Regions from separate parts of the Ornithinibacillus xuwenensis genome, predicted to be linked through region 1. Evidence: riboswitches for the same ligand, from Rfam matches in the RefSeq annotation. Region 1 holds a riboswitch; each other region holds the start of a gene.

Region 1 (4,453 bases):
CGTATACATTTCCTTTGCAGCAGGATTATCCGTTTGTAATGCAAAGCTTTCAAAATCAGCCTGCAATTTTTTTAATGTTGAACCAACTAAAGGACGCTGTTGAACCACCTCTTTCTTGAGGTCATCACTGTACAAATCCACATAAACATTTCCCTTTGAATCAACCTGCGCAAGGAACACATCTTGAAACGTGAGAGCTCCCTGTGCTTGTATTTCTCCTAATAGCCACTCCTTGGTATATCCTAGTTTTTTCAAACTATTTTTCATTACGTGCCCGTCAGAAATGATGATAGTTGGGCCGTGATCCCTTTCTACAGGTGTTTGAAGAATACGGGGAGTCACTGGCTGTTCCTCAGACTTTTTTAATATACTGAGTTGCCCATTTGTTTCAAATACTGCCATTTCAACATCCTGCACGTTAAACACTCCCTGCTCCCGTAGTAACAGCATTAATTCTTTAATAGCTAATTGGTTTTTCATTAGATTTTTTTCAAGAATTTTTCCATTTTCAATGACCATATCTGATTTTCCATCCGTAATTTGTAAAAATAGTTTTGATTTTAATCCGATATAACCCAATACGATTGGAAAAAGCCCCCATACTAAAAGCGCCATTAAACCATTTGATATTTTAATATTTTGATCCACTGCCATACTGGATGCAATTGACCCGATGGTGATTCCCACACAATAATCGAAAAATGTTAAATGGGATATTTGCTTCTTACCCATCACTCGAGCCATTAGGAGTAATAACAAAAATGCAATTACGGAACGAATTATGGTTATTAGGTATTCAGACACTTCTTCATTTCCCCTTGAAGTAAAATTATGTAAGCATTTTATAGTATTGGACAATCTAGAAATAACATACAAAATAGGAGAATGCTTATGTATAAAAAACCATACCTTCTAATTATCTTTCTTTCATTACTTTTTTCAGGTTGTGGACAACCAATAGGTGGAGAAATATTTTTTAATCAGATAAATGCTTTAGAGGATTCGATATCACATACAGATTGGGAAGAAACAAAATTACAAATGGATGAGCTTATCAAAATATATGAAGAAACACTATGGAAGCTTCAATTACTAGGTGACGAAGGTGAATATGAGGGGCTTCATGAAAGCCTAGAGCGACTAAAACCCGCAGTTGACCAAGAGGACAAGTTACAGGCATTACTTGAGCTTGCAACAATAAAAGGGTACCTTGAAGGAATTTATTCGATGTAACAATTAGGTATAATGACTCCCTTTACAAATTTGAAATGATTGTTTATAGTATTTCTGTAACATAACTGCATATCCGTAAACACTAGGGGAGCTGCTTTACGTGGCTGAGAAGGCATTGCCTGACCCTTATTTACCCGATCTAGATAATACTAGCGTGGGGAAGTGTAGTACACTGTATGTGTTTTTTCTATTGTTTTTTGAGGTACATACTTTTGTTACTGCATTCCCAAGGGAGTGCAGTTTTTTTGTTATATTAATTTTTTATAGGAGGAATTATGATGCGTATGAGATGTGGAGATAGTAGAATTGCAGGATGTCAGTTTACACTTTTTCCGATGAGCGATAATTTTGCAACTATTATTCTAACAGCACTAAAGGAAGTTGATACTTCTAAGGTTTGGAAGGATACAGATGACGTTTCTACATGTATTCGTGGAAAGTTGGTTCATGTTTTCGATGTAACAAGAGCTATATTTTTACATGCAGCCAAAACAGGAGAGCATGCTGCTATGAGTGGTACATATTCCATCGGATGTCCAGGTGATTCAAGCGGTGATGTATTAATGAGTGAAACTGACGTTGTGTTAAACCAACAGAATTCCCAAAGTATTCGTCAGCAGGCCAGCTGTAAATTTGCGCTATATCCTATGGGTAGAGAGGATTATATGGACACGATTTATGAACAAATCGATTTATCTCAATCCCAAGGTGTTAAAGTAAGTGGAAGCCATTATGCTACCCGCCTCGACGGAGATGTAAATGATATTTTTCGTACAATGGAAGAGGCGTTTGAAAATGTACAAAGCAAAGTTTCTCATGTCACCATGACATTTACGATTTCTGCAAATAGTCCCTCAACTAAATAACTTGACCCTTCATTTAGTGAGGTATTAATGCCAATTATATGCGGCATAAAGGAGGATTTTATATGACAAAGCATTGGAAATTAAAAGAAATTGTTCTCATGTCTATACTAGGCGTTGTATTTGGCGTTATCTATCTATTATTTTTCTTTGTTGGGCAAGGAATCACTACATTCTTAACCCCGTTTGGATTAGGACCACTAGGTTATGAATTTATTTTCGGTATTTGGTTTATTGTTTCTATATTAGCAGCCTATATCATCCGAAAACCTGGTATTGCTTTTACTGCAGAAGTTATCGCCGCTGTTGTAGAGGTACTTATTGGAAGTACAGCTGGTCCTACACTTATACTTACAGGGATGATACAAGGTGCGGGAGCTGAATTAGCCTTTGCAATAACAAAATGGCGTAATTATACATTACCAATTTTAATATTATCGGGTATGTTAGCTGCTAGTGTAAGTTTCATCTATCACTTATATGCATCTGGTATTATTGCCATGGGAGCATGGATTATCCTAGCATCACTTATCATCCGAATCATTAGTGGTGCACTTCTAGCTGGAATTCTTGGTAAATGGCTTGGCGATCAGCTTGCGAAAACAGGTGTACTACGTGGTTATGCATTAGGAAAGGAGCTGCAAAAGAAGCGTGAGCATCCAGCAGCTTAACAAATCGTTACTTCAAGTAGAAAACTACTCGTTTAGCTATGAATCGCTTAACGATAACCAAGTACTTCAAGATCTTAGCTTTTCGTTATACCACAATGAGATGTCGATGTTAATAGGTGCTAGTGGATCTGGAAAAAGCAGTCTCGCACTATGCTTAAATGGCTTATATCCTGAAGCAGTTGAAGGTAATTCTACAGGAAATATTTACTTTAAAGATAAACATATTTCTGATTACGCAACAGGAGAATTACAGCAACATATCGGGATAGTCTTTCAAGATCCAGAGAGCCAGTTTTGTATGATAACGGTTGAAGACGAACTAGCCTTTACATTGGAAAATTTGAACATCCCATCCTCTGAAATGCCTAAGCGCATTTTAGAGGTTCTCCATTTGGTTGGAATGACTAACAATAAGCATAAGAGATTACATGAATTATCAGGTGGAGAAAAACAAAAAATTGCGCTTGCAGCAGTGCTTCTTCTCGATCCAAACCTAATCATATTTGATGAGCCAACTGCAAATCTTGATCCAGTATCACGAATTGAATTTATTGATTTGATACGAGAAATTAAGGAAGAAAAAAAACTATCCATACTTATTATCGACCACCAAATTGATGACTGGCTTTTTATTGTTGATCGATTACTAGTTCTTAATAAGAATGGACAAATCATAGCAAATGATAAACCAGATAAAATTTTTCCAGAAAAAATACCACGATTAAAACAAGAAGGAGTTTGGCTTCCCAAGCCCTATCTTAATCCATTGACAGTGAAAGCAGACTCCCGCCCAACAAACAAGCCGGTGTTACTTTCGATTGGAAATCTTTCCTTCAGACGAAAGAAATCCACAATCCTAAGTGACATTACTTTAAATATCCCTGAAGGTGAATTTGTAACTATTGTCGGAGAAAATGGTGCGGGTAAATCAACTCTACTTCAGCTTATGGCTGGGCTGATAACACCGGATCGAGGTACGATTTCTTTTCAAGGAAAAGAAATTGAAAATTGGAATGAAAAAGAACTACGAGCAAATATCGGTTTCGTGTTTCAAAATCCTGAACATCAATTTATAACCGACACAGTGTATGACGAGCTTACCTTTGGCATGAAGCTAAATGGCTATCATCAAGCAGAAATCAAAGCGCGCACTACTGCATTATTAAGTCAATTTGGTTTACTACGACACAAATATCATAATCCATTTTCATTAAGTGGTGGACAAAAAAGAAGAGTAAGTGTTGCAACCATGTTAAGCGAATCACCAAAGCTTTTATTATTGGATGAACCTACCTTTGGGCAGGATGCAGATACAACCCATGAACTCATAAAGACTCTTGTGATGCTCAGGGATAACGGCACAACCATTATAATCATCACACATGATATGGAATTGGCTGATTTATCAGACACAATCCTTGTATTACAAAATCACAAGGTTGCATTCTCTGGGAGTCCAAGTGCACTTTGGAGAAAAACAGATTTAATGAAGCGTGCCAGACTCCGATTACCTTATCGAATACGAACACAAAACAAATTGGGGAGGTGAACAAATGATAGCATCTATTAATCCTTCCATGAAGGCTTTTTCCGTGTTAATCCCTGGGATACTATTAGCATTAACTTACGACTTTTTTACACCTTTATTCTATCTAGTATTTATCCTAATCATTACTTTTACATTAA
Region 2 (4,453 bases), on a different contig from region 1:
CAATTAAATATCCTTCCTTTTCTGTGTATGTATCCCATCCGATGAAGTCATGAACAACAGTGTGCAGTTTCTTCGGTGATAATGCAGCAATTGTCGTTTCGAAGCCTTCCTCTAAACAACGAAAATAGGGATAATAAATCTCCAAAGCTTCTACTGCATCTCCAGCAAGAATCAGTACTTTTTTGGTCATGATTACTCCTCCTCATGATTTTATATTGAACACTTACATACTATATTCGATTCCAAGAGCAATTAGTCCTCCCAGAATTTATCCTTTACAGATAGGTCACAAGAACTGTTTTTCCATCAAATGAATCCACTTATATTTTGTTCTTCTTCTACTAATTTGTAGTACACTCTATATAGTGAATGTGGGGTAAGGAGGAAAAGGAATGCCGAAGATTTATGGACCGATAGTTGATGAACAAACGCGTTGTACACATTATCATACGGAGAAGGATATCATTGCGATAAAATTTAAATGCTGTCATAAATATTATCCATGCTTTAAATGTCATGAAGAAAGTGAGAATCACGACATAATTAGATGGAAAGCCAAGGAATTCGATACGAAGGCTATTATATGTGGCGTTTGCAAGACAGAACTCACGATTCATGAATACCTAAAAACAACACATTGCCCAAATTGCCAATCAAGCTTTAACGAAGGATGCCAATATCATCACCACCTATACTTTGAGGTGACATAAAATCTGTCATTCTAGCATATCTGAGAAAAATAAGAAGCAATCACCTTTCAATCTATGGTGATTGCTTCTTTTCGTTACGTATCACTAGAATTTAAATCGCTTTTCCTTCGATAAAAACATGTTCTACTTGACTGCGTAAGTCGAATGGATTACCACTCCAAATGACAAAGTCGGCATCTTTTCCTACTTCAATTGAACCAACTCGATCAGCAACACCAAGATGCTTTGCTGCATCAATTGTTATTGCTCGAAGTGCTTGCTCCTCTGTAATACCTCCATTAATCGCGTGTACCGCACTTGTCACTAAGTAGGATATTCCTACAACTGGATGATCTGTTGTGATAGAACAGGATATTCCAGCATCCATTAGTGTTTTAATGGTATTCCAACCCTTGTCCTTCAGTTCTACTTTAGATCTACTGGACATTGTTGGACCAACCGAGACACGGACATCCTCATGCTTCGCAATATAGTCGGCAATATGATGCCCTTCTGTACAATGCTCAATTGTTACATCAATATCAAATTCGCGCTTAATGCGAAGAACCGTTAAAATATCATCTGCTCGGTGTGCATGCACACGCAATGGAATTTCTTTACGTATTACTTTAGCAAGATTCTCCATATCTAGTTTTCTTTCTTTTTGTTCACCATTTAAATAGTTTTGTGCTTCAATCAATTTTTCACGAAGTCTTGCAGCAACTCCCATTCGGGTGACCGGCATCTTACCCTTAGGACCATGCACCATTTTAGGGTTTTCCCCCAAAGCTGCCTTCATACCCGAAGGTGCCTTCACAACCATTTCATCTACAATATGACCTGCAGTCTTTAAAACGACCATTTCTCCACCAATGACATTCGCACTCCCTGGCATTACCTGTACAGTGGTAACCCCTGATTTCCGAGCATCTTCAAATCCTTTTTCCATTGGATTAATTCCATCAATGGCACGCACTTGAGGGGTAATTGGACTGCTCGTTTCGTTAAAATCGCTTCCCTCTTTTCCAACACCTTCCTCGGATACACCCAAATGAGTATGTACGTCAATGAGTCCTGGTGTTACCATTTTTCCAGCAGCATCGATTACCTGATAGCTATCTGGAATCGCTTTATCATTTGTTATCGATTCGAATTTCCCGTTCTTTACAAGAATCACCTTATCTTCTATTTTGTTTCCTGTTCCATCAAAAATTGTGGTATTTTTAATTGCTAGCATCCTATTCCTCCTCTTTATTCGCTTACTATTCTATTATTATAACATGGTGAATATTTCACCGGTTTTCTGTGAGCGATCAACCGATGAAACTTTCTAATTTTCTAGGTACTATTTCCCTTTTTGAATGATATTGGTGACAGGATGAAGTAATTTTGTTATGGTAAGTTTGTGTAACCGAATATGAAACATTACTACTAGGGGTGCCCTAAAATTCGTGGGCTGAGAGGAAAGCACGTAAGCTTTCCGACTCTTATGGACCTGATCTGGTTAATACCAGCGTAGGGAAGTAGTCAGACGATGTATGTCTATTCTATTTCAGCTTATGGAAGCCAGGTCCCTTTGTGGATCTGGCTTTTTTGGTCATCCCTAAAAGACGGGAGGGAGACAATTTGAATCGAACACGACTGTTAACAACCATGGCAATCCTTGTGGCAATCGGTACCCTGGGAGCACAGCTACTTTGGTTTCCAGCGGGAATTGCGAAGGCATATCCTGTACAGCATGCCGTTAATGTCATAGCTGCAGTAGTGCTAGGTCCAGGACCTGCTGTCATCATCGCATTTGTGATTGGTCTATTGCGAAATATGCTTGGTCTAGGAACATTACTAGCTTTTCCTGGTGGAATGATTGGCGCATTTCTAGCTGGGTACTTCTATCAAAAATCGAAGAAAAATATCGCCGCGGTCATTGGGGAAGCGGTTGGTACTGGATTAATAGGATCGGTGTTTGCCGTACCTTTTGCAATCATTTTGATGGGTAGTTCTGTTGGGGTATTTGCCTTTCTTCCATCATTTCTCATTAGCAGTATTACTGGTGCACTCATTGGCTGGTTTATCTTGTCACGTGTCAACCAGGATAGTCTAGTAAAAAGCTTTTAGGAGAATCAAATTAGTATGAGGAGGATTTTTAAATGACGTTTACGAATCAATTGAGAAAAGAAAATGATGATATTTTTCAACTAATTTTTGAGCACCCATTTGTAGAAGGTATCGGAAAGGGTGATATTGCTAAAAGCGCGATTGAGCACTATGTAAAAGCCGACTTTGAATATTTAAACGCATTTATGAAAATTTACGGGTTAGCCTTAGCAAAATCAACAAGTCGGAAGGATATTATGTATTTCCATGACAAAATAAGCTTCATCCTGCATGATGAAATTCACCCACATCACAATTTCTGTGATTATATCGGAGTTGGCTATGAATCACTTCAGGGACACTCACTTCCACCAACAGCAGACCATTATATCAAGCATATGATGTATCATGCACAGCTTGGAACTTTAGGGGAGATACTAGGTGCCTTACTTCCTTGTCCTTGGACCTATTTAGAAATTGGAAAAGAGCTAATGGAAAAATACCAGCCGAAAGAGGACCATCCTTTTTATCAATGGATTCGCTTTTATGCTGATTCCAGAGTAGAAAACACAACCAATGACATGAGAATGCTTCTGGACCGCTATGCAGAACATATTTCTCCTGATGAGAAATTACGGATAAAGGATGCATTCCGAAAAAGCTGTCAGCTAGAATTAAAATTCTGGGAAATGGCATATAGTCTGGAACAATGGCCTTCTGATGGAAAGCAGGCGATCCATTCATGACGATTCCTTGTTCCTTAACGATTGCTGGAACAGATCCAAGTGGAGGTGCAGGAATTCACGCCGATCTGAAAACATTTCAAGAGATAAAAAGCTATGGAATGTCCATTATCACCTCGGTAGTTGCTCAAAATACAACTGGGGTCCAAGCAGTACATCATTTACCGAATGAAATGATTCATCAGCAATTCGATTCCGTTTTGTCTGATATGCCGGTTCATGCATTTAAAACAGGGATGATTGCAACCATTGACATGATGCAGCTTATTAGGGAACAAATAGCTACTATCAATGCTCCCTATGTCATGGACCCTGTCATGGTTGCGACAAGTGGGGACTCCTTAATTGACGGGAATGCCCGTAATTATTTACGTGAACATCTTTTACCGCTAGCCTCCGTTGTTACACCAAATATTCCAGAGGCAGAATTTATTATTGGCCAATCGATTGAAACGGTGGAAGATATGCAAGAGGCCGCAACGATAATTGTTCATCAATACGGTGCAGGTGCAGCCCTTGTAAAAGGAGGTCATCTATCAGGAGAAGCAATTGATTTTCTATATGATGGCAAAAAAATGCATACCTTTACAGCAAAAAGAGTGGAGACAGCCAACACCCATGGGACAGGGTGTACATACTCCGCTGCTATAACCGCCTATTTAAGCCAAGGCATTATGCTACCCCTAGCAGTGGAAAGGGCAAAGGAATTTGTAACAAATGCAATCCAACATTCCTTTGATCTCGGTAGTGGAAATGGTCCAACTAATCACTTTGCAGCAAGAATGGTTGAGGTGGAGTAATGGATTTTTCTATTATCCAAAATGTTCGTTCACAACAACCACTTATTCATCATTTAACCAATCAGGTGGTCATGAATTTTACAGCAAATGGGTTACTGTCTTTTGGTGGGGTACCAATAATGGCAAA
Region 3 (4,453 bases), on a different contig from region 1:
GACCACAGATAGTTCAACAGGAAAGCATTTACACTTACCTGCAAGTGAAAATTCTTGGAGAGTATATCCATTAGGTGTTACACCGACTAAAGGAAATGAAAAAGGATTCCTTAATCCGGCTAAGTTTGGTGGCTTAACCTATGAAATTCTAGGAAGAACACAGGCACATGTTTACGTCATACAAACAAGTGATTTTGGCAGGGTACAAATCTATGCACATCCTAGTACAGGGGCTAGTATCCGTGATGATGATAACCGAACGGAAACTACAGATTCTCAAGCTACAACTGATCAAAGAATATTAAACTTGCCAGCTACTGAAAATTCCTGGCGCGTTTATCCATTAGATGTTGAACCTGTTAAAGGAAATGAAAAGGGATTTTTAAATCCAGCAAAATTTGGTGGATTATCCTATAAAGTATTAGGTACTACTCAGGCACATGTATATATTATAGAAACAAGAGATTTCGGTAGGGTACAAATCTATGCGCATCCTAATACTGGTGCAACCATTACAACGAGTTAAAATAAGTTCCCTCCTCATTCCGAATGAGGAGGGATTTATTTCGGATAAATAATATTTCGAGAAAAAAATATTTCGGAATTCCAAATATATCTAGTGAAAAATGTTAAACTTATTGTTAATATAGAAATAATTCTAACTATAAAAAATTAAGGAGAGATTAGATGCAATACACGAGAGAATACGAGAAAACTTGGGATTTGGATGTGATATTTCCAGGAGGAAGCGATTCAAATGAGTTTCAAACTTATTTAGAAGATGTACAATCTAGAATGGAAGAATTATCTACATCTGTACAAGATTTTGATCCAAATGATATAGAAAATAATATGTCTACGCTATCTAACATTGTGACGCAACTAGAAACTGCGATGAAAAAACTACGTGAATCATTTGCTTTTATAAGCTGCTTGAGTGCACAGAATGTAAAAGACGCAAATGCTAAACTATTAGTTGGGAAACGTACGGCATTAGGAGCGAAAATGGGTGGTATTCGTACCGTATTAAATCAAAAGCTTGCATCCATACCAGATGAAGCATGGAAGAATGTGTTACAACATGATTCCTTACAAGAGGTTTCATTTGTATTAAATGAAACAAGAGAGGCAGCTAAGGAATTACTAACATCAGAACAAGAAGTGCTAATAAATGACCTTGCAGTAGATGGTTACCATGCATGGGGGCAAATGTATGAAACGATTGTAGGAAATATGTCGGTCGACATCGAAGAGGATGGCGAAGTAAAATCGTATTCGGTAGGACAAGCAGCAAATAAATTAAGTAATCCTGATCCCGAATTTCGTAAGCATGTATTTCAACAAATTAGCAAGGCTTGGGAAAGTAATGCAGATTTGTTTAGTCAGACATTAAATCATCTAGCGGGATTCCGCATCCAAAAATATAAACATCGTGGTTGGGATAATGTACTAAAGGAACCACTTTCAATTAATCGTATGAAACAAGAGACATTAGATGCAATGTGGAATGCTATTACAAATAACAAGAAGCATTTCGTTAATTATCTAAATAAAAAAGCAGAGCTTCTTGGAAAAGACAAGCTAAGCATATACGATATTGGTGCACCTTTATCGAATTCAGTGAAGACATCTTCCTATACAGATGGAGCAAATTTCATCTTAAAGCATTTTGCTGAGTTTAGTCCCAAAATGGCTGACTTTTCTAAGAATGCTTTTGAGAAACGATGGATTGAAGCGGAAGATCGCGCTGGAAAACGCCCAGGTGGATTCTGTACAAGCTTCCCAGATAGTGAACAAACACGTGTGTTTATGACGTATTCTGGAACTTCATCGAATATCTCAACACTTGCCCATGAATTAGGTCATGCCTATCATCAGCATGTTATGAATGATATTCATGGATTAAATCAAGGCTATGCAATGAATGTAGCAGAAACGGCTTCAACCTTCGCTGAAATGATTGTTGCAGATGCGTCCGTTAAGAGTGCAGAAAGTAAAGAAGAAAAAAGAGAATTGCTAGAGGACAAAGTACAACGCAGTATTGCTTTCTTTATGAATATCCATGCAAGATTCTTGTTTGAAACTAGATTTTATGAAGAAAGAAAACAAGGAATGGTATCTGTAAATCGTTTAAATGAATTAATGTTAGAGGCTCAGAAGGAAGCGTACTGTGATGCACTAGAAGAGTATGATCCAAATTTCTGGTCATCAAAACTACACTTCCATATAACAGGTACACCATTCTACAACTTCCCATATACTTTCGGTTATCTGTTTAGTTTAGGAATCTATGCACATGCACAAAAGAGTGATAAGAGTTTTGAAGATGACTATATAGCATTATTACGAGACACTGGTCGCATGGATGTAGAAGACCTCGCTAAGAAGCATTTAAATGTTGACCTGACTAAGCCAGACTTCTGGGAAGATGCCATTGCACTTTGTGTGAAGGATGTAGAAGAGTTTATTTCGTTATAAACGGATAATCTTGCAAGAATTGGAAAAGTAATATACAATAGCGTTAACAAAAAAAGTGAATGAATAAGCCCACAGGGGGAGCCAAATGGCTGAGAGTGAACAGAACATGTTCAGACCCTTAGAACCTGTTAGTTAGTACTAGCGTAGGGATGGTGGCTTTTTTGATGGATATGAAAGGCAATGTGAGCGGAATTCCCCATCAGGAAGCTTCCCCTTGGCATTGCTTTTTTTGTGTTTGAAAATCTATTAGTAGATTTTTAGATTACAACAGGGGAGGAATTGATGTGAGTTCAAAACGCACATTGTTCATGGTTGAAGTGGCAATCTTCGCAGCTTTAGCTTTATTATTAGATTTTATTCCATCTATTCAAATGCCTAACGGTGGATCAATTTCTTTTGCTATGATACCAGTATTTATCGTTGCTTTTCGTTGGGGATTAAAGGGAGGACTATTAACAGGATTTATCTGGGGAGCACTTCAATTAGCTTTCGGTCCTGATATTAAGACGCCTTTACAAGCATTTATTGAATACTGCTTTGCATTTGCGGCACTAGGAGTAGCTGGTATTTTTGCTAGACATGTACAGCAAGCAATTAAAGATGGTAAAGTAGGGAAACGTTTCGTCTATATAACGCTAGGAGTATTTCTCGGCACGGCGCTAAGGTTTTTAGCTCACTTTTATGCGGGTATCGTTTTCTGGGCAGAATATGCACCAGAAGGTCAAGCGCTATGGTTATATTCTTTAATATATAACGGTTCTTACATGTTACCTTCATTTATTATCACAACCATTGTCGTTTTCATTTTATTTATCAAACAACCAAAAACACTACTACAATCAGCATAATTATTTTCCGCTCACAAAAGGGTAATCTCTTAAAAAGAGGTTACCCTTTTTTGGATTTCTTTTATAATGGAGATAAGAGGTGAAGTAAATGAAAGAATTAGTTGGTCAGTGCACTACTTGTAAGAAGAATGTTTTTTGTGAAAACGGATTTCTAGACGGTGTATATGAGAACGGTGTTATCCACTGTCATGAATGCGCAGAGAAACTATAATAGAAACTATAGAAGACTGGACTGTAAATACTAAGTCTACTGGCTTTCGATTCAATTGCTTTTACATCAACATCCGCTATCTCCCATCCAGATAAGTAATAAACTCCGCCTTACATAAATTAATTCTAGCAATCTTAATAATAAATCATTAGATGATCACCGTAATACAAACCTCTTTCAAATATAGAAGCAGAAACTACATTATCGTACATCTCCCTTTCACCGCTATGATTGTTCACGCATAGGCTATAGCACAACGGTAAAGAAAGGAAGATGAATGTGGAGCTTACATTTGCCCATTGGTTATACGGATTCTTTACACTCGTTATTATCGTCACGATGATTTTTCGAAAAGGTGTCGTACTTCCCACATTGCTAGGAACATTTATTATTGCTTCGGTTTATAACGGAAATATTATTGATGGGTTCACCGCAATTTTTAATGCCAATCTGATAGCGGCACAAGAATTGTTTAGTATCTTTTTAATTATTACATTTATGCTTGCTCTGTTAAATTCGTTAAAGGATTTGGGCGCAGATGTCCGGATGATTCAACCAATACAAAAGGTGATGGTTAATGGGCATATTTCGTTTTTTGTTTTAGTAGGTGTTACTTTTGTAATCTCCTTATTCTTTTGGCCAACACCAGCCGTTCCATTAATTTGTGCACTTCTTGTACCTGCTGCTGTAAGGGCTGGTTTACCTGCCATTACTGCTGCTGTTGCAATTGCTTTGGCAGGGCAGGGGATGGCATTATCCTCAGACTATATTGTGCAGGTTGCTCCAAGTCTGTCAGCAGCTTCAGCAGGAGTTAATGCTGGTGCAGTGGCAGATAAAGCACTAGTTCTATCCGTAATTGCTGGTGGAGTAGCAATTCTACTCGCATATTTTATGTACCGGAAAACCATTCGTTCGA

What was found. A riboswitch is a leader RNA that binds a small molecule or an ion and turns the genes downstream of it on or off. The one in region 1 is predicted to bind thiamine pyrophosphate.
Region 2: it holds a riboswitch for thiamine pyrophosphate, as region 1 does, so the genes downstream of both, thiW (energy coupling factor transporter S component ThiW) here and ABC228_RS09470 (YkoF family thiamine/hydroxymethylpyrimidine-binding protein) in region 1, are expected to answer to the same signal.
Region 3: it holds a riboswitch for thiamine pyrophosphate, as region 1 does, so the genes downstream of both, thiT (energy-coupled thiamine transporter ThiT) here and ABC228_RS09470 (YkoF family thiamine/hydroxymethylpyrimidine-binding protein) in region 1, are expected to answer to the same signal.

The regions. Positions count from the first base shown of each region.
Region 1 covers NZ_JBDIML010000003.1:38,978-43,430, forward strand. Annotated here, with positions in the region: gene ABC228_RS09460 (DUF421 domain-containing protein) at 1-804, opposite strand, end outside; gene ABC228_RS09465 (DUF4363 family protein) at 892-1,233, shown strand; TPP riboswitch at 1,308-1,411, shown strand; gene ABC228_RS09470 (YkoF family thiamine/hydroxymethylpyrimidine-binding protein) at 1,509-2,099, shown strand; gene ABC228_RS09475 (ECF transporter S component) at 2,162-2,767, shown strand; gene ABC228_RS09480 (ABC transporter ATP-binding protein) at 2,748-4,316, shown strand; gene ABC228_RS09485 (energy-coupling factor transporter transmembrane component T family protein) at 4,321-4,453, shown strand, end outside.
Region 2 covers NZ_JBDIML010000002.1:362,891-367,343, reverse strand. Annotated here, with positions in the region: gene ABC228_RS07695 (DJ-1/PfpI family protein) at 1-190, opposite strand, end outside; gene ABC228_RS07690 (CHY zinc finger protein) at 393-710, shown strand; gene ABC228_RS07685 (amidohydrolase) at 802-1,926, opposite strand; TPP riboswitch at 2,113-2,228, shown strand; gene thiW (energy coupling factor transporter S component ThiW) at 2,316-2,804, shown strand; gene tenA (thiaminase II) at 2,837-3,529, shown strand; gene thiD (bifunctional hydroxymethylpyrimidine kinase/phosphomethylpyrimidine kinase) at 3,526-4,326, shown strand; gene thiM (hydroxyethylthiazole kinase) at 4,326-4,453, shown strand, end outside.
Region 3 covers NZ_JBDIML010000001.1:962,529-966,981, reverse strand. Annotated here, with positions in the region: gene ABC228_RS05540 (N-acetylmuramoyl-L-alanine amidase family protein) at 1-526, shown strand, start outside; gene ABC228_RS05535 (M3 family oligoendopeptidase) at 688-2,478, shown strand; TPP riboswitch at 2,543-2,646, shown strand; gene thiT (energy-coupled thiamine transporter ThiT) at 2,763-3,326, shown strand; gene ABC228_RS05525 (hypothetical protein) at 3,817-4,453, shown strand, end outside.